4 regions of the Arthrobacter sp. MYb224 genome follow, and region 2 is predicted to be linked to each of the others. Evidence: riboswitches for the same ligand, from Rfam matches in the RefSeq annotation. Region 2 holds a riboswitch; each other region holds the start of a gene.
The links. A riboswitch is a leader RNA that binds a small molecule or an ion and turns the genes downstream of it on or off. The one in region 2 is predicted to bind thiamine pyrophosphate.

Region 1: another riboswitch for thiamine pyrophosphate. It lies ahead of thiO (glycine oxidase ThiO); the one in region 2 lies ahead of CQ017_RS08175 (ECF transporter S component).
Region 3: another riboswitch for thiamine pyrophosphate. It lies ahead of thiM (hydroxyethylthiazole kinase); the one in region 2 lies ahead of CQ017_RS08175 (ECF transporter S component).
Region 4: another riboswitch for thiamine pyrophosphate. It lies ahead of thiC (phosphomethylpyrimidine synthase ThiC); the one in region 2 lies ahead of CQ017_RS08175 (ECF transporter S component).

What each region holds. Positions count from the first base shown of each region.
Region 1 is NZ_PCPU01000003.1:66,586-71,498, reverse strand. It holds gene CQ017_RS06280 (OsmC family protein) at 1-446, shown strand, start outside; gene CQ017_RS06275 (mechanosensitive ion channel) at 852-2,105, shown strand; gene CQ017_RS06270 (GNAT family N-acetyltransferase) at 2,186-3,154, opposite strand; TPP riboswitch at 3,234-3,339, shown strand; gene thiO (glycine oxidase ThiO) at 3,335-4,453, shown strand; gene thiS (sulfur carrier protein ThiS) at 4,466-4,711, shown strand; gene CQ017_RS06255 (thiazole synthase) at 4,714-4,913, shown strand, end outside.
Region 2 is NZ_PCPU01000003.1:463,896-468,808, reverse strand. It holds gene CQ017_RS08200 (Na+/H+ antiporter subunit D) at 1-542, shown strand, start outside; gene CQ017_RS08195 (Na+/H+ antiporter subunit E) at 555-1,187, shown strand; gene CQ017_RS08190 (monovalent cation/H+ antiporter complex subunit F) at 1,184-1,450, shown strand; gene mnhG (monovalent cation/H(+) antiporter subunit G) at 1,450-1,863, shown strand; gene CQ017_RS08180 (DUF4235 domain-containing protein) at 1,927-2,178, opposite strand; TPP riboswitch at 2,253-2,371, shown strand; gene CQ017_RS08175 (ECF transporter S component) at 2,443-3,060, shown strand; gene CQ017_RS08170 (ATP-binding cassette domain-containing protein) at 3,062-4,913, shown strand, end outside.
Region 3 is NZ_PCPU01000006.1:248,663-253,575, reverse strand. It holds gene CQ017_RS13295 (aldehyde dehydrogenase family protein) at 1-261, opposite strand, end outside; gene CQ017_RS13290 (hypothetical protein) at 349-1,878, shown strand; gene CQ017_RS13285 (GntR family transcriptional regulator) at 1,875-2,243, shown strand; TPP riboswitch at 2,278-2,372, shown strand; gene thiM (hydroxyethylthiazole kinase) at 2,362-3,156, shown strand; gene thiE (thiamine phosphate synthase) at 3,149-3,790, shown strand; gene thiD (bifunctional hydroxymethylpyrimidine kinase/phosphomethylpyrimidine kinase) at 3,787-4,913, shown strand, end outside.
Region 4 is NZ_PCPU01000006.1:4,033-8,945, reverse strand. It holds gene thiC (phosphomethylpyrimidine synthase ThiC) at 716-2,458, opposite strand; TPP riboswitch at 2,456-2,563, opposite strand; gene CQ017_RS12190 (MFS transporter) at 2,758-4,206, opposite strand; gene CQ017_RS12185 (MarR family winged helix-turn-helix transcriptional regulator) at 4,300-4,740, shown strand; gene CQ017_RS12180 (glycerate kinase) at 4,850-4,913, shown strand, end outside.

The sequences.
Region 1 (4,913 bases), 400 kb from region 2:
TGACAGAAAATACCCGTTCCCTGCGTGAAGTCTCCATCGAACGCCTGGCCTCGCGCCGCTACCAGGCCACCAGCACCGAGAGCGGTGCGAGCATCGAGTTCGGCCAAGGCGAAGGCCTGCTCTCCCCGGTCGAACTGCTGCTGGCCGCGATTGCCGGGTGCTCATCGATTGACGTCGATGCCGCGACGACCAGGCATGCGGAGCCCGAAAAATTCGAGGTCACCGCGACCGGCTACAAGGTCGAAGCAGGTGGCGCGAGCCAGATGGAAGACATCGATATGTCCTTCAACCTGAAGTTCCCCGATACCGTGGAAGGCCGCAAGGCAGCCGGAATGGTCCAGCGCATTGTGAAGCTCTCCCACGACAAATACTGCACGGTCTCGCGCACCGTCGAGCTGGGGTCCAAGGTCACCAGCACCATCGAGGGCACCGACTCGGTTTCCTGATCGGCCACCATTTTCGTGGGCCAGTACTAGGGATGCGTTGAATTTGACCGGCTATGCCAGCTGTTGTGCCGGCATAGCCGGGATGGTGAATTCCTGGTGCGCCCGTCCGCACGGGAAACCGGATGCATGTAACCGGGAATTCAGACACTTGCGAGTCATCCAAAGTCAAGCCCGGAAAGTCGAACTTGTGACCGGGGTCGAAACCAAAATCTTCAAGTACAGTGGTTTCGTATCAAATCTTGTGATCTACTGCTCTATCCGTTGAATTTGCACTCTTTAGGTGCGGAATTAGTTCTTCGATGTCGGTATTTGTCATCCGCTAGGGCCGCCGGTTCTCTCCTTGCCCTAGTCAGCAAAAAATCCTCGTCGTAGTGTCTAAATTATCCCCACGTTGAAGGAGCAGAGATGCAAACTCAGAACGTTCTAGGAAACATTGACTGGGCGTCGATGCTGCAAAAAGTTGCCATCGCGCTTGTTATTCTCATCATCACCTGGCTGGTGGCCAAGGTTGTCAAATGGGCTGTCGCCAAACTCGTCACCAAGATTAAGTTCCTCCAGAAGGAGGGCACCGATGGCAAGCAGATCGGTGATTCGCTAGGCAAGGTCGCGTCGCTGGTCGTTTGGCTCTTCGGCTTGATCGCTATTCTCCAGGTCTTCTCGCTGACCGAGGTGCTGACCCCGGTGCAGGACTTGCTCGCCGGAATCATGGGCTTCCTGCCTAACCTCATCGGTGCGGCCTTCATCTTCATCATTGGCTACGTGATCGCCAATGTAATCAAGCAGCTGATCCAGACCGGTCTGGGAACTGTCGATTTCAGTTCCCTCGTTCGCAAACTGACTCCCGGCGACGGCGAAGAAGTCGACCCCGAGACCTCACTGCGCACGCAGCGGACCATCGTGGATGTCATCGCAAATATCGTGTTTGCGCTGATCCTGCTGGTCGTGGCTATTTCCGCACTGCAGGTTTTGGGCATCGAGGCCATTTCGGTACCAGCGCAGGAGATGCTGCAGATCGTCCTGACCGCAATTCCACAGGTGATCATGGCCCTGATCCTTCTGGCCGTGGGCTTCCTGATCGCCAAGTTTGTTGGCAAGCTGCTTGAATCAACGCTGCGCGGTGTGGGGACCGACAGAGTTGTGGCGGGCTGGGGAGTTGTTCCCGAGGGGCAGAGCGCATCGGGAATCATCGCCACCATCGTGAAGATCGCAATTATCCTGTTCTTCGCGGTCATGGCAGCAAGCATGCTGAACTTCCCGGCAATCACCAACATCCTCAACGAGGTCTTGGAATTGGGCGGCAAGGTCATCTTCGGTGGCGTCATCATCGCCATCGGCTTCGTGCTGGCAAGTGTGATCGGTCGGTTGATGGGCGATACCACCGCCTCGAAGATCATCCGCTACACGGCCATCGCACTGTTCATCGCGATGGGCCTGAAGTACATGGGTCTGGCCGATTCGATTATCAACATGGCCTTCGGCGCCATCGTGATCGGTGCGGCCCTGGCAGCGGCTCTGGCCTTCGGCCTTGGCGGCCGCGATGCTGCGGCTCGCACACTGGAGAAAATCGACATCAGCAAGATGGACGGTCCCGACACCTCGGGCACCGCGCCAACCCGTCGGTCGCCGGCGACACCGCCGACGCCTCCAAATGAGTTCTAGAACTTAGAACCAGCAAAGAGTGGGACCGGGTAACCGGTCCCACTCTTTTTCTTTCCGTTCCGCTGCGGCCCCGAAGAAAATCAGCCTCCCGCCGCCTCCGCGCGAAACTCCAGCGGACTGATCGGCGGGATGGGATCGGTGGGCAACCGCGCATAATTCAACACATCGATCCGCTGGCCATTGATCAGGAACTTGCCGCGCTCGCGTCCTTCGAGAATGAACCCGCAACGCTCGGCGACTATCTTCGACGCCGGATTGTTCACGCGCAAACCCAACTCCAGTCGCTGCAAGCGGTAGCTGGAGAATAACTCCGCCGAGAGGGCGGCCAACGCCCGGCTGCTCAACCCGCGGCCCCGATGCTCCGCGTGCAGCCAATACCAGACCCAGGCGCTCAGGTTCGCCTCATCGATGGTCCCGCACACCAGGCCAACGAGCGCAGAATTCTCGACGACGGCCAACGGAACCTGCCGGGCCGGGAACTCGAGCAACATGCGGACATAGGCTTCGGCCTCGGCAAGCGTACTCACCTCGCCTTGCCGGGCCATATCCGGGCTCGAAAGGAAGGCCGCGAGGACTTGCGGTGCATCCGCTAGGCGAAGCGGACGCAAAGATGCCGTCGTTTGCCCAGCGGCGCCGAGCCGCCGGCCGCTGATCTGGGACGACGCGGATTGACCGGTGCCTTGATGAAAGAGCAATTGCCAACCTTGGGCCGAATGAACCCAGAGCGAGGTGCGTTGGCTCAGGTTCTCCGGCTTGGTTCGCCACCGCAGCATCAGCAGCGAATCGCTGAGCCTGCGCACGCGCGGATCATGCACTTCGTCCCTAGTCGATTCAACGACTGGTTCATTGCACAGCTGCTCGATAATCTGCGCGCGAGAATAGCACCTGCCCGAGGCACCAACCTCTTCGAAATCTGCGTGGAGCAGCCGCAATAATGCCTGCCGATCCCGGCGGACGGCAGGCAAGAGCAGTTGCCGTTCGCCATCGATGACAACCTGTGCCAGCCGATGATCGGTAGACAAATCCTCCGGACCACTGAATTCGCTCATGCCAACGAGTAAAACACAGGCAGAAGCACAGGTTGAAGTCATGAAGTTCGCCAAAGTGAGCTGAGGCATGCTTATAATCCAAGTACTCCGCGGGAGCCCAACAGCGATTGGGCTGAGAGGGCCATGTGCCGACCGCTACACCTGATGCGGGTCATGCCGCCGTAGGAAGGAAATGCCTTCGTGCATATAGTCATTGTCGGCGCCGGAATCATCGGGCTTGCCACGGCATTCGAACTGCGCGCCCGCGGCGCCGAAATCACGCTAGTGGATCCGGCGCCTGGGTTGGGAGCCAGCCACGCCGCGGCGGGAATGCTCGCACCGACCGCCGAAACCACCTGGGGACAGGGCGCACTTCACCGCCTGATGGCCACTTCGGCCAAGGAATACCCCGCATTCATTGACCGCGTGGAACAATCCACCGGCAACAGACCAGCGTACGTAGAAAACTCCACGCTGGTCGTCGCCGCCGAAACCGCGGATATGGACGCACTGCTTGCGCTCATGAAGCTGCAAGCCTCGCTGGGATTCAGCGCCGAGCGGCTGCTGGGCAGCGCGGCACGCAAACTCGAGCCGGCGCTTGCCACCGGCATCGCCGGCGCCATCCGCTGCGCCGAAGACCAGCAGCTGGACCCGCGGTCCCTGCTGCGCATCCTGATCGATGAGCTTGACCGGTCGATCGTGCGCGAAACGGCGGTGCGGCTGCTGCGCCAGGGATCACGGACCAGTGGAGTGCTTACCTCAACTGGCCAAGAAATCCATGGCGATCAGGTACTGCTTGCCAACGGGTTGGGCGCGCTAGCAGGTGCGCCGGCTCTGCCATTGCGCCCGGTCTACGGAGACATCCTCAGGCTCCAAGGACCGGTGGGCGCGCCGCTGATCAAGCACACCGTGCGCGGAATCGTGCATCGGCAGCCGGTCTACCTGGTGCCACGCACCGATGGGAGCCTCGTGCTGGGCGCGTCGAGCCGCGAGGACGGCCAAGAGCAGGTGAACGTGGGAGAAATGCACGCCCTGCTGGACAATGCGCGCAGGCTCGTGCCGGGCATCGTCGACACCACCTTGAACGAGGCGATCGTGCGGGCCAGACCGGCGACACCCGATGATCGGCCGCTGCTCGGACGCGTGGATGAGGGACTGGTGGTTTCCACCGGTTATTCGCGCCACGGGGTGCTGCTTACCCCGCTCGGCGCACGGCTGGGGACCGAGCTGCTGCTCGGGAACCCGGCAGATGCACAACAGCTGACCAGCGTTTCACTCGATAGGTTTGGCGCGCAACTCGCCAACAGCACACCATTCTAGGAGCCAGAGAAGATGCAACAGATCGAATTTATCCTCAACACCGAGGCGGCCACCGTGCCGGCGGGAAGCACCGTGCGCGAGCTGCTCGCGGCGCACTTGGGAAAGAACATCGGAACGGACGGGAGGGCCAGCGACGGGTCGCGTTTAGGCGTTGCGGTGGCGGTGGACTCGGCAGTTGTCCCGCGCAGTGGCTGGAATGACTTCGAGCTGAAGCCCGGCCACCGGGTTGAACTCGTCACCGCGGCTCAGGGAGGCTGAAGATGGAAGAGCTAACTCTTGACACCGATGGCTTCGAGGTCGCCGGGGAACGCTTCGACTCCCGGCTGATTCTCGGCACCGGCGGGGCGACCTCGATGCATACCCTCGAGCAGGCCCTGCATGTTTCGGGCACCGCGCTGACCACCGTCGCCATTCGCCATTTCGCCGCGGCCGGTTCCGGATCGGTGTACGAGCTGCTGGC
Region 2 (4,913 bases):
GCAGCGCGAACGTGACCAAACTCGGCTCGCTGGCCAAGCTGTCTCCGATGCTTGCCGTGCTCTTCTTCATTCCGGCCATCAACCTCGGCGGCATCCCGCCCTTCTCCGGATTCCTCGGGAAGTTCGGGCTGTTGCATGCGGCGTCGTCCGAGGCAGACGCCTTGACTTGGGTGGTCATCGGCGCCGGGCTGCTGACCAGTTTGCTGACCCTGCTTGCGATTATTCGTGTGTGGGCGCGTATGTTCTGGCGCCGTGCGGCGGATGCCGAGGTGCCGAACGCGCAATTGATCGCAGAATCCACGCGGGTTCTGGAACATGCCGCGGCAGGCGGCGCCGAGTCCCCGCATCTGGGCAGGAAGCTTGCCCGCGAGTTGGAATCCGAGTCCCTGCCTTGGGGGATGCGCTACGCGACCGGTTCGCTCGTTGCCGCAGGTATCGCGCTGACCATTTTCGCCGGGCCGATCTTCGCCTTCTGTGAACGCGTGGCGGCCGAATTGATTGCACGTGAACCATTCATCAACGCAGTACTACCGTTGAGTTAGGAGGAAAGGCGCATGAAGGACAAGAACCTCAAACATCGTGACCAGCGCATCGATGATGCGCTGGATACCTCCGGTGTCCGTCACCGTGCCACCTTCAAGCAGGAGTGGCCGTTGCTCCTGCTGCTCATCTTCGTATGGGGTGCACTGTGGCAGGACTTCTCGGCCGGGAATCTATTGTTTGGCGCGATTATTTCGATCGTCATCGTGAATCTATTCCCGCTGCCGCCGGTGGTGCTTCCCGGACGAATAAACCTTTGGTATTGCCTGAAGCTCTTCGCGTGGTTCCTCGGTCAGGTATTCGTCGCCAGCGGCCATGTGGCGCGAGTTGCGATAGTACGCCGTAAGAAGGCACGCAGCGCGGTGATCGCAGTGCCGCTGCGCACCGAATCTGACTTGGTAGTGATGACCGTGGGCCATGTGCTGACCCTGATCCCAGGTTCCTTCGTGGTGGACGTGGACCGCAGCAGTTCCACCTTGTACCTGCACTATCTCGATGTGAATAGCGATGCGGATGTGGAAAAGGCGCGAGCGAATATCCACGACATTGAACGCCGGTTGATCATGGCCATCGGAAGCCCCGATGAATACGAGGCGATCAAGAATGAATGCGGTCCGGATTTCTCCAGCAGGAAGCCCAAGAAATGATTGAAATAGCTGTATGGATTGGCGGAGTGATGTTGGCGCTGGCCTCTATCGCTTGCCTGTGGCGGGTTTTCAAGGGCCCCTCGATTCTTGACCGGGTGCTCGCTCTCGACGTCATGCTGTTGATCATTTCCAGTGCGCTGTGCCTAGACATGGCGCTGAACCGGCACACCGATTACCTGCTGTTCACGGTGGTTGCATGCACCTTGGGATTCATCGGCTCGGTTACCGTCTCGCGGTTCGTATCGGATCAGAGGAACGCCTAATGGACACGTTCTTAGAAGCACTCGCTGCGCTCTTGCTGGTACTTGGTTCCCTGATGTCGCTGATCGCCGGAATCGGTTTAATTACCTTCCCGGATCTGCTTTCACGCATGCACGCGGCCACGAAACCACAAGTATTGGGCTTCCTGCTGCTCTTCGCCGGACTCATCATCCACTTGCGCAGCTGGGGACTGATCCCGGTCTTTGTATTGGCCTGGGGATTGCAGCTGCTGACTGCCCCGGTATCGGCGCACATGATTGGCCGCGCCGGATATCGCACGAAGCACGTGGCGAAAGAAACCTTGCATGTTGATGAACTAAAACAGGTCATTAGCAATCATTCGCAGACGACCGGAACCACCGCAGCGGTGCCGCCAGCGAAACCTGCACAGAACGACGAGCCCGAGAGCACCTAGCTGCTGGTTAAACTTTGGTGGGGCAGGCCAAATGGCCTGCCCCACCAAAGGAATTCGGCAATGTTACTTGCTGAACTTCTTCATGGCCTTGTTGGTGCCGCGATCAGCCAGCACCTGGATAATCGATGCGACCACGGCGGAGAAAATGGCGAACCCCAAAGCCTGGCGCATACTCGCTTCCGCGGCTGCTTCCTTGCCGTGACGTGGCGCGTCGTTTCCGGTGAAGCCTTTCCAGACCTTGTCGACCAGTCGGCTTCCAAGCATTCCCGCTCCCATGGAAATTCCAAGGGTAACAAGCTTCTGCACTGAGTTCATGAGGACCTCGCATTCGCGTCGTAAGGTTTCGTTCTGTAGCCCAGCATACCTGCGGTATGGTGGTTGAGCAGTAATCATTCCGACAGGGGAGCGTCATGCCGTTCGCGGTGCAAGACGCTGAGAGTGCGATAGATCGCAGACCCTCGAACCTGCCCCGGCTAGTACCGGCGAAGGAAGTCGAGCATCTCGGATGCGGATCATGGCGCGCGATTAAACGCCCACCGGTCCGTGCATCTCCCCTCCTTACATAGGAGGACAAACCTTATGAACGTTGCACCAGCAACTAACCGTGCCAGCTGGCGCGTGGTCGACATCGTTGTGGCCTCGGTAATCGCGGTCGCCTCGGGCGTTATCTTTTGGGCTTGGAACGCCGGATACGGATTGGTCAGCCTTGCTTTCGTGGCTTTCCCACCGGCAAGCGCCTTCGTATCTGGCATGTGGCTTTTTCCCGCGGTGCTCGGTGCGTTGATTATCCGGAAACCCGGTGCCGCGCTGTATTGCGAGATCCTCGCCGCCGTCATCTCAGCCTTGCTAGGTTCCCAATGGGGATTAGCGGTGCTGTTCTCCGGCCTGATCCAGGGGCTCGGAGCCGAGGTGGTCTTTGCCGCAGTGAGGTACCGCCGGTGGAACCTGCCGGTGGCACTGCTTGCGGGATTCATGTCGGGAATTTTCGGCGGAATCGGCGAAGCCTACCTGCTGGGTTACTTCGCTGAGTACACCGAGGCGATGAAGCTGTTCCACGTAGTTGCCATGGGCATTTCCGGCCTAGTTATTGCCGGACTTCTCTCGTGGTTGGCAACCCGTGCTCTGGCGAAGACCGGTGCCCTGGGAGCATTGGCTAGCCGTTCGGCACACCTTGAAGGTTCGCTGCGCAGTGCCTGAATTGAGTTCTTCGACTACCGAAGCCACCCCCGGGCACCTCGGCGGTGGCGGCTTTGAGATCACGGCCGACAACTTTGGCTGGCACCATGCCGAACGTCCATTGCCGGCGCTTAGCGGACTGGACCTGCATATTCCCGCCGGGCAGAAGGTCCTGCTGCTAGGCCCATCTGGCGCCGGTAAATCAACGCTCTTGCACGCCTTGGCTGGAGTTCTGGAGATCGACGAACGGCAGCAGGCCACTGGCAAACTGCAGATTCAGCGACGGGATGCCTTTGCCCGCAGCTTCCCGGTCGGGTTGATGCAGCAAGACCCCGAAACACAGATCGTGCAGAGCCGGGTCGGCGACGATGTCGCCTTCGGTGCGGAGAATCTTGGAATGGCTCCGGAACTGATCCGCGCGCGAATCCCCGAGGTGCTTCGCGCGGTAGGACTTGGGAATCTGGATTTGTCGCACCGCACCCAGGAACTCTCCGGTGGCCAGAAGCAGCGGCTGGCCTTGGCCGGGATTCTTGCTATGGGCCCCGGTCTGATGCTCCTGGACGAACCCACCGCAAACATTGACCCGTCGGGGATCGCGCCGCTGCGTGATGCGGTGATTGCCGCCGCCAATGCCACCGGTGCGACACTGCTTGTGGTGGAACATCGCTTGCAGGCCTGGGCAGAACACGTAGACCGCGTACTCGTCCTTGCCCCTGGCGGAGGGATCGCCCATGACCTCGAGCCGCGGGCGCTCTTTGAGAATGAAAAGATTCGCCGTGAATTAGCCAGGGCGGGCATTTGGATTCCCGGCTACGTTCCGCACACCGAACCTCTTCACTCACGCGAGGGAGCGGAACTGCTCGCGGCGGTGAACCTGCGCGCGGCGCGCCATCCGCAGGCGGTGCGCACGGCCGAAATCAACTTGCGGCTGCGCGCCGGCCAAGCGTTGGTAATTCGCGGGGAAAATGGTGCAGGGAAATCCACCTTGGCGCTGACCTTAGGCGGATTGCTCGAGCCGGCTACGGGCAGTGTCGAAGCAAGCAGCGACCTGGCCGATGGGTTGAGTCCGCAACCCTTCAGCTGGCGGGCAGGGGCATTGGTTGCACGGATCGGGTCGGTATTCCAGGAACCGGAACATCAATTCGTCACGCAAAGCGTCCGCGAAGAATTGGCATTCGCACCTACCCGAGCACGCCAGGCCGGGGTGGAGAACGAGAAGTACGCTCCAGCGCAGATTGCTCTGCGGGTGGAGGAACTGCTGGACCGCTTGGGGCTTGCCCATCTGGGCGAGGCCAACCCGTTCACGCTCTCCGGTGGCGAGAAACGCCGACTTTCGGTAGCGACGGTGCTGGCCGCCTCACCAGATGTATTGATCTTGGACGAACCGACCTTCGGGCAAGATGCCAATACGTGGCTGGAACTGGCAAACATCCTGATCGAGGCGCTCGAATCGGGGATAACCGTGGTCGCGGTGACCCACGATGAAGATTTCGCTCACGCGCTCAACGCGGCGCAGATCGTAATGACTCGCGAGGAGCCGGATGCCAAGCCGGCAGCGGTACGCCAAGGCCCGATGCTCGACGCGCCCTTGGGGGATAGCTGGCTGGCAAAAATCAATCCGTTGGCCAAGCTGGGTGCGATCGCTGCGGCAACCTTGCCGTTGATCTCGACCATCGACTGGGTCTCTGCCTGCGTGGTCATCCTTGCTACGCTCTTTGCCTTGCCGCTGGCGGGCTTGCGTTTGGGCACGTTTATGCGCCGCGGCTGGCCGCTTATTGTTGCCGGGGCCCTCGCCGCCTGGGGAATTGCCTTGGTAGGTGAAGACTCCGGCGAAACGCTGCTAAGCCTGGGGATACTCAGCATTACCGAAGGAT
Region 3 (4,913 bases), on a different contig from region 2:
GATTTCGCTGAATTTCGCCTCGGTGGCGCTCTTGCCAAGGTCCTCGGCGAGCGCGTCGAGGAATTCTCCCGTGCGTTCGGCCAACATCTTTTCCAGGGCACGCAGCTGCTGGGCGCGAAAGCGCCGCGGGTGCGTAATGCGGGTGTCGGCGGAGCGGCGCAGGTGCCCGAGGACCTCGGTGATGCGCGAGGGGTGCTCGTCTACCGGCGGTGCGGCGTCGCCGACGGGATCTGGAAGCGGATTTGAGGTAAAGAGACCCATGGCTCGATGCTACTTCATTGATTCCCCGGGATATTCCATTTGTATCAGGTGTTTGATACATTAGTTTTTCAACTTACGGAGGTAATTATGGATCAGCTCTCCACCGCCGCGTTCAGCATGGCGATCGGCGCAGCCCTGATCTACGCGTGGCTGCGCACGGTTGCCCGTCAAGACAACAGGCCCGCACTGCTGCGGGCGAGATCCCACTCCTTCTGGTGCGCGTTGATTGCCTTCTTCGTAAGCAGTTCCGGCGGGGTGAGCAACCAGCAAGCGGCCAACGCCGACGCCGGCGAATCCCTGTGGGCCAGCGACCTGCTCGCCGCCACCGGTCCGGCACTCTGGCTGCTGTCGATCTATCTGATCGGCCTCTACTCCTGGCCGTCGTCGGTGGCGAATGTGCGCGCGGCCTCCCTGGAACCTCGCTCGGTGATGACGCCGTTGCCTAAGGCCTTGAGTGCCGTGGCCGCGCTGGTACTCCTCGGCGCCGGTCTTACCCTGTGGATGATCCGCGACGTCACCGGGGTCCCCCCGCAATATGCGGTTGCCTCCTCGGACGCCTACGGAAGCACCTGGGTTTCGCAGTCCGCGACCGACGGGCTGCGTGCGGCGGACCAGATGCTGGCCCTGTTTGCCATCAACCTGGCCTCCCTGGCGCTGGCCCTGCTCATCGCGATGCTCTTCATTTTGCTGCGCAAACCGCTTGGTTCGCTCAGCCCCCACGATAACCAGGTATTGCGCGAAGTCTGGCTCAACCGGCTGCTGCGCACCTCGACCCTGGCCTTTGCCTCCGTTGGAGCCTCGGCGCTGCATTACAAGGCCTCGTGGCTTATGTCGCTGGATCGCACCATATATCAACCCTGGCAAAACACCGCTAACGTGGCCATGCTCATCACCTTCATCGCCATGGCATTGTGGAAGCCACCGGAAAATTTTGCCAGAACCACTAGCCCAAAGCCAGCCTCCTCCTTTTTGCGGATGCGCGAAAATTTGCTTGCCATTGGATTCCTCACCACCGCACTCACACTCATCGCACTGGCCTGCTCCTCCTCGCTTGTGCAGACCGAGTACGCGGACAATGCGCGCCCCGGTGAGAACGCCCCGCAGGCAATTGTGTCGCTCCTGGTGGTAGCCCTCTTGTTCTTGGTGCTCAATGCCGGGTTCCTGGGCTACCTGCACCTGAAGTCCAAGGGAACCCATTCACTGGCTCGGCACAGCGCAGACCTGCCGCGCTATGTCTATGTGCTCGCCGGGCTCTTGCTCATCGGCGCCACATACCTGCTGATCAATCCACCATTCGAATATTTTTGGGGTCTAGTTCCGGTCAAACCGGTCTTCGCGCTGGGTGCGCTCCTCGCGTTGCTTGCCGCTACCGCCTGCCACATCTGGTGGGTTCGGCGTGCGGCCTTGCCTTGGGATGTCACCGTGGAGCAAGAAATTTGGTACCGCCAAGTCCACGAACTACGCGCCCTCCGCGTAGTCACCGCGGCGGCCGTCACCATGCTGGCCTGGGGTTACGAGGCAGGTCCCTACGTTTCGGCCGTGGGGATCATCGTCTTCTGCTGCCCGGCAGTGATCATTTTGGCCCGCCCAGAAGCTAGGGTGCCGCAGCGCGTATGAGCCACCATATTTTCGTGGACCTGGACGCGGCGGTTCCGCCCTATGAACAGATCCGCACACAAATCTCTTCGCTGATTTCCTTGGGCGAGCTGCCGGCGGGAAGCAAGCTGCCTACGGTGCGGGCACTGGCCACCGATTTGGGGGTCGCTTCCGGGACGGTGGCCCGCGCCTATAAGGAACTCGAGGCCACCGGCCTGGTTTCCTCCCGACGGCGTGCCGGAACGCTGGTGAACGCCGGAGCGGATATGGAGAAATCCTCCGGTGATCTGGTTCAAGCGGTGGATCGGGTATGGGAATTAGCCCGAGCTCAGGGAATCGACGAGGCCACCGTCAGGGCGCTGGTGCAACGCCGCGCACGGCAATAATTTGTTCTTCCGCGGCTTTGGTGAGTACGCTCTAGCCAGTGACACGGGGTGTCGGATTCACCGACTGAGATGAGACCCGTCGAACCTGAACTAGTTCAAACTAGCGGAGGGATGTCGCATGACCCTGACTTCCGTTGCCCGGAATTATCGGCAACAATCCCCTTTGGTGTTTTGCCTGACCAATACCGTGGTCGCCAACTTCACCGCGAATGCACTGCTGGCCTCCGGGGCGGCTCCGGCGATGACCAACCTGCCCGGCGAAGCCGGGCCATTTGCCGCGGTGGCCTCCGCGGTCCTGGTGAACCTGGGCACTCCGAGCACCGAACAGCTGCGCGCCATGGACGAAGCGGTCCATGGGGCGAACCAGGCCGGCACCCCCTGGGTGCTGGACCCGGTGGCCGTGGGCGCATTGCCGGTACGCACTGACTTCGCGCGAAAAATCGTGGCCCAGCGCCCCACCCTGATCCGCGGCAATGCCTCGGAGATTCTGGCGCTGGCCGGGCGCAGCTCGACCGGGCGCGGAGTGGACGCGCAGGACACCGTGCACGCGGCCATCGAGGCTGGACGCGAGTTGGCCATCGAATATGGTTCGGTGGTCGCGATCTCCGGAGCGGCCGATGCGATCATCGATGCCAAGCGCACCACGCTGGTGCACAGCAACGGGATCGGCTTGACCGGGATTACCGGCGGCGGCTGCGCCCTGGGTGCAATCTGCGCCGGGATGCTCGCGGTGAGCGAAGACCCGTTCGACGCGGCCATCGCAGCCCACGGCCTGTACGGACTGGCCGCCGAAAAGGCCCTGGCCATCGGCCGCGGCCCGGGTAGTTTCGCCGCGGCCTTCCTCGACGAACTCTCGCTGCTGGACCCCGACGAATTGCACAACCTGCGCCTTGAGGAGGCAAATAATGCGTGATCTGGGAATCTACCTGGTAGCCAACACCGAAAGCTGCCAGCCGCGCAGCACCCTGGAAGTCATCGAAGGCGCGGTGGCCGCGGGAGTGCAGTGGGTGCAGCTGCGGGCCAAGAACGAGACGGCCCGCGAATTCTTCGAACTGACCTGCGCGGCGGCGGAACTCACCGCCGGCAAGGCCGAGCTGTTGGTCAACGACCGCATCGACGTATTCCTCGCCGCACGCGCCGCGGGGGCCGCGGTCACCGGCATCCATATCGGGCAGAAGGATATTGCGGTGCGCTACGCCCGCGAAATCATCGGCGAGGGGATTATCGGGCTCAGCGCGTCCACCGATGAACAGCTGGCCGGGGCCAACGCCGACGCGAAATACCTCGATTACCTGGGGGTCGGGGCGATCCGCGCGACGCCCACGAAGAAGGACCATCCCACCCCGCTGGGCATCGATGGATTCCTGCGGGCCAATCGGCTCACCGAGCTGCCCTGCGTGGCCATCGGCTCGCTGACCGCCGCGGACGCCGCGGCGCTGCGCGGCGGCGGGGCCGCCGGCATGGCGGTGGTCCGCGCGATCTGCGCCGCGGAGGATCCACAGGCGGCGAGCGCCGAACTGCGCAATCTCTGGGAAGGCGCCAAATGAGTCCCAACATTCTTTCGATCGCCGGCTCCGACCCCTCGGGAGGTGCGGGAATCCAGGCAGACCTGAAGGCCATCGGCGCCAACGGCGGCTACGGCATGGCCGTGATTACCGCGCTCACCGCGCAGAATACCCTCGGCGTGGATGCGGTGCAGGCCGTCGACGCGGGGTTCGTGGCCAAGCAGCTGGAATCGGTGTCCGCAGATGTGCGCATCGACGCGATCAAGATCGGCATGCTGGCCAATTCACAGATCATCACCGCGGTGTCCCGGTGGCTGGAAACGGTGCACGCTCCGGTGGTGCTGGACCCGGTGATGATCTCGACCAGCGGGGACCGGCTGCTGGCCGATGGTTCGGCGTTGGACGCACTGCTTTCCCGGGCGGATGTGCTCACCCCGAATACCGCAGAGCTTGCGGCCCTGCTCGGCGAGCAACCGGTGCGTGGCTGGGAGGAACTGCTCGAACAGGCCCAACGCCTGGCGGCCAAATACGAGGTGCTGGTGATCGCTAAGGGCGGCCACCTGCCCACCGAACGCTGCCCCGACGCGCTGGTGGGCCCGGCCGGGGTGATCGCCTGCTATGACGGCCCACGCCACGCCACCGCCAACACCCACGGCACCGGTTGCACGCTATCCAGCGCGCTGGCCACGCACTATGCCCGCGGCGGGGATTGGGCGACCGCCCTGGGCGCGGCGAAGGAGTACCTCTTCGCGGCGATTGCCGCGGCCGATGAATTGCAGGTGGGCAGCGGGCACGGACCGGTGAACCACTTTGCCGGGCTCTTCGCGGGGCACAGCGCGGATCCGATGGCCGATTGGTGGGAGCGGATCGCCGAGTTGCGCGGTGGAATCGATGAGCTTCAGTTCATCCTCGAGCTCTCCGCGGGCACGCTGGAGCGCGAACGTTTCGAGTACTACCTGGCCCAGGACGCCCTGTATCTGCAGCGCTATGCGCAGGTGCTCGCGCGGGCCAGCGCGCTGGCCCCGCAGCTCGAGGCGCAACGCTTCTGGGCCAAGGGCGCGGAAGGAATCCTGGAGGGTGAGCTGAAGCTGCACCGCAGCGAGCTACTGGACCTGGCCCCCGAGCCGAGCGCCACCACGTTGAACTACGTCAACCACCTCAGCTC
Region 4 (4,913 bases), on a different contig from region 2:
CGCCGCTCGAGGGCGCCCGGCTTAACCAAGAATTCCCGCCGGCTAAGCCGGCGGGAATTCTAACGATCATCACTCGCACCTTCAATGAGGTAACTCCAGACTAAGAGTCGACTCTGTGCTTGAGCTGAGTAATTCCGCGAGATAACCCGACAATCAACTATCGGCCCGCTGACGAGGATTATCTTGCCGATTAACAAGAGCATCCCGCCGGTTGCCCGGCGGGATGCTCCCGATCATCACTCGCACCTTCAATGAGGTAATTCCACTCTAAGATACGACTCTATGCTGGAGCTTTGGTTTGGCTCGGTATTCAAGCAACGGGTAGCTTGCAGTCGAACTACCTGGCGCCGGGACCTAGGATCCATCTGGAGGCGAAAGAAAAAGAACTACCGAGTAAATGATCTGGGTGTTGGCTATTGGAGCTTCTCGGGCAAGCGCGGAATTTTGAGTCTAAGGTCTTGTCGGCCCGCTCGGCAATCGACACCGGAGCGACCGGAAAAGTTTGCCGATCATTTCGTCGACAGAGTCCTGGCCTTGGGTGGGAACCGCCGGGCTCGTGCCGCACAGTGGGTTGAACGGCCAAAATTGAAAAGCTCCCGTTGGATACAATCCAACGGGAGCCTTACGATCATCACTCGCACCTTCAATGAGGTACTTGTAACTCTAAGCGCGCTTTCTGTGCAGGCACTTTGGCTGCGCTTCGGGTTTCCCGGTTCTAGAGCGTGCCGGGTCCAACAGGTATCTCTTCCCCGACATATACCTTGCCACCGCTTTCAAGGAACTGCCGGCTTTTCTCAGCCATCCCGGCCAATGCAGCCTGTGCCTCGGCGGATCCATATTCATCCCGAATGTCTTGGGAGATCCGCATGGAGCAGAATTTCGGGCCACACATTGAGCAGAAGTGCGCGGTCTTCGCTGGTTCCGCCGGCAACGTCTCGTCGTGGAACTCCTGCGCCGTAACGGGGTCCAGTGAAAGGGAGAACTGGTCATTCCAGCGGAATTCGAAGCGCGCCTTGCTCAGCGCATCATCCCGCGCCGTGGCGCCCGGGTGGCCCTTGGCGAGATCCGCCGCGTGCGCCGCAATCTTATAGGTGATCACCCCGGTCTTCACATCATCCCGGTTGGGCAGGCCCAGGTGCTCTTTGGGCGTGACGTAGCAGAGCATCGCGGTGCCATAGCGGGCGATTTCGGTCGCGCCGATTGCGCTGGTGATGTGGTCATATCCCGGAGCGATATCGGTGACCAGCGGGCCGAGCGTGTAAAACGGCGCCCCGTCGCAAAGCTCCTGCTGGCGTTCCACATTCTCGCGCACCAGATGGAAAGGGATATGCCCGGGGCCTTCGACCATCACCTGAACATCATATTTCCAGGCACGCTTGGTCAACTCCGCCAAGGTATCCAGCTCGGCGAACTGGGCCGCATCATTCGCGTCCGCAATGGAGCCTGGACGCAGCCCGTCGCCCAGGGAGAATGCGACATCGTAACGAGAGAAAATCTCGCAGAGTTCGTCAAAGTGGGTGTAAAGGAAATTCTCCTGATGATGCGCAAGGCACCAACCGGCCATAATCGACCCGCCGCGGGAGACCATTCCGGTGACCCGGTTGGCGGTCAGCGGGATGTAGCGCAGCAGCACACCTGCATGAATGGTCATGTAGTCCACGCCCTGCTCGCACTGTTCGATGACCGTGTCGCGGAAGATCTCCCAGGTCAGTTCGTTCGCTTCGCCGTTGACCTTTTCTAGTGCTTGGTAGATCGGGACGGTGCCGATGGGAACCGGCGAGTTGCGGATGATCCATTCACGGGTGGTGTGGATATCGTCGCCGGTGGAAAGGTCCATCACCGTGTCGGCACCCCATTTGGTAGCCCACTGGAGTTTGGAGACTTCCTCGGCGATCGAGCTGGTCACCGCCGAGTTGCCGATGTTCGCGTTGATTTTTACCAAGAAGGCCTTGCCGATGATCATCGGTTCGGATTCCGGATGGTTGATGTTCACCGGAAGGATTGCCCGGCCGGCCGCTAGCTCGCTGCGCACCAGCTCGACATCGCATTCTTCGCGCAGGGCCACATAGCGCATTTCCGGGGTGATGACCCCTTGCCGTGCGTAGTGCATCTGGGTGACCCGAGTCCCGGGTGCCGAACGCAACGGTGGTGCCGAGCGCCCGGCCCATTCGGCGCTCGCCGTGCCGCGGCGGACCGCGGATCTGCCATCATCGTGCAAGTTGCGCTCACGCCCGGCATAGGTCTCGACATCTCCACGCTCACGAATCCACGACTCTCGAAATGGTTTCAGCCCCGTGGTCGGGTCGCTCCCCGGGCCGCTGGTGCGGTACACCTGCAGCGGTTCGTTCGGCTCGCCGTTGGGGGCATCTGCCAGCTGGATCTGCGTGACAGGAACCGAAATTCCCTCAGACTCACGGTAGGCAAGGGTGTGGGCAGAGTGCTGTTCAAATTGTTCCACTGTGGGAAACTCACTTCCTTCGCCGGCATTACCCGGACAGGTTCAACGGTCGCGGACGGCGTTAGCCCGATCTCAGCCCCTGCGAGGGCACCCGTGTGGTCTCAAACAAGGTATCACGACTGACAACGTGGACTTGCAAGGAAGACGAGAAACTTTAAAGTGAAAGGCTCCCATTGGGCAATATCCAACGGGAGCCTTACGATCATCACTCGCACCTTCAAGGAGGTGTCTACGACATTACCCGGGGTTTCTATGTCAAAGCTGAGCATAAACTCGGCAATTCCGAAGAGCCGGGGTGACTACTTGTTCAGGCTGAGTTCCTGCGACGCGTCGACTTCGATCGCGGTCTTCTTCGCGGCGCTGGGAATGCAGGCCGCCAAGATTGCCGCGACCACGGAAATGCCAGCTCCAAGTATCAGCGCCACGCGGAATCCGGATTCTGACGGTAGTGAAGCTCCGCCGAAATCGGTGGTCATCTGGGCCAGCACCAGGCCGATGACCGCGGCGCCGGTGGTCGTGCCCAGCGAACGCATCAGCGTGTTAAAGCCATTGGCCGCAGCCGTTTCGCTGCGGGGGACTGCGCCCATGATGATCGCCGGCATGGCGCCGTAGGCCAGAGCCACACCACCGTTGATGACGAGGCTGGTGAGCATCAGGCTCCACGCGCTACCCATGCCGAGCAGGGTCAGGCAGTAGCCGACGGCGATGACCGAAACGCCAAGTACCAGCGTGAACTTCGGGCCTCGTGCGTCGGAAAGCCGCCCGCCGACAGGGGAGAGCACCAACATCATCAGGCCGCCTGGAGCCATCCAGAGGCCGGCTGCGAGAATCGACTGGCCCAAGCCATAGCCGGTCTGCGACGGCAGCTGCAGGATCTGTGGCATGACCAGCATGCTGGCGTACATTCCGAAGCCGACGAAAATCGAGGCGATATTTGTCAGCAGCACGCGCGGAATAACAGCGGTGCGCAGGTCAACCAGCGGATCCTTGGTCCGTGTTTCCCAAATGCCCCAGATCAACAGCGTGAGGGCGGCCATTCCGAACAGGCCCAGCGTCAGCGGTGCCGCCCAGCCCCAAGAGGAGCCCTTGGAGACGGCAAGCATGAGCGAGATCAGGCCAATGCCCAGCCCAATGGCGCCCAGCCAGTCGAAGCGCTGTCCGGCGGCGCCGGCCGGCAGGGCAGGAATGAGTTTCCAGATGGCGACAACTACCAGCAGCGTGACTACCGCGCTGCCGTAGAACAGGGCGCGCCAGTTGGCGAAATCAATGACGGCGGCGGAAATCGGCATGCCGATGGCGCCACCGACGCCCAGCGTGGCGCTGACCGTGGCAATGGCCGAAGACAGGCGTTCCTTCGGGACAAGGTCACGCAGCATGGCGATGCCCAGTGGCACCATGCCCGAGCCTAGGCCTTGCAGTGCGCGGCCGACGATCATGACCTCCACCGTGGGGGCCATGGCGCACACGATGGAACCGAGGATCAGTGGCAGCGCCAGGATGAGCAGCATGCGCCGTTTGCCAAAGAGGTCGCCCAAGCGCCCGGAAATTGGTACTGCCACCGCGGCTGCAAGTAGCGTGGCGGTGATGATCCACGCGGTGTTTGAGGCTGAGGTATCAAAAATGCCGGGCAGCTGTGGGATCAGCGGCGTGACCATGGTCTGGGTGATCGACGAAGCGATGCCCGCGGAGGCGAGAACGGCGACTGCTAGACCTGAGCCGGGAATCCCGGCAGAGGTGGGTTTGGACACGAGAGCCTCTCAGAGTGAATGTGTAAGATACATAAAATGTTCATAATACATGTTCGGGTATGATCGAATGAGTAGAAGTGGAGAATTAGGTACATGAAACGCCGCACAGCAGATATCGAGTATGAGCAAACGCTGCTCAGCCGCTACACCATCGCGCAGCGCCGAAGCGGTGATGGCTTGGATCGCAGCGTCTATCTGCTGATGAGCCGCATCGAAGTCCAGGGGCCGATGTCGATCGGTGAAATGAGCACGGTTTTTCTCCTCGACGCCTCGACCCTGCAACGTCAAACCACCACCGCTGTGCGGGACGGCTATCTCGAACGAATCCTCGATCCGGCGGGCAGTGTTGCGCGAAAGTTTGCCTTGACCGAACTGGGGCAGCAGCGGCTCACGGAGGTTCGCGAGCATTCGGTCAGCGCAATCGACCGCATTACCTCGGATTGGCCGGCCGAAGAAGTCAACAAATTCGCAGAACTTCTGCATAAGTTCAACGCGTCAATCGAGGACTACCGCGAACAGCAGGGCGGTAAATAGTCGGCTACGCGTCAAGGGTGCGTAATGCATATAAATCAGCTCGCTGGTGCTCAAAAGTATGTATGCCTGCCTATATTCCCGGGATTCAAGAGCACCTAATGTTGAGTCCATGACACAGCGCACGCCAGCCGCGGCCCAACCACTAAATGTGGCAATCGTTCCGGACTCCTTCA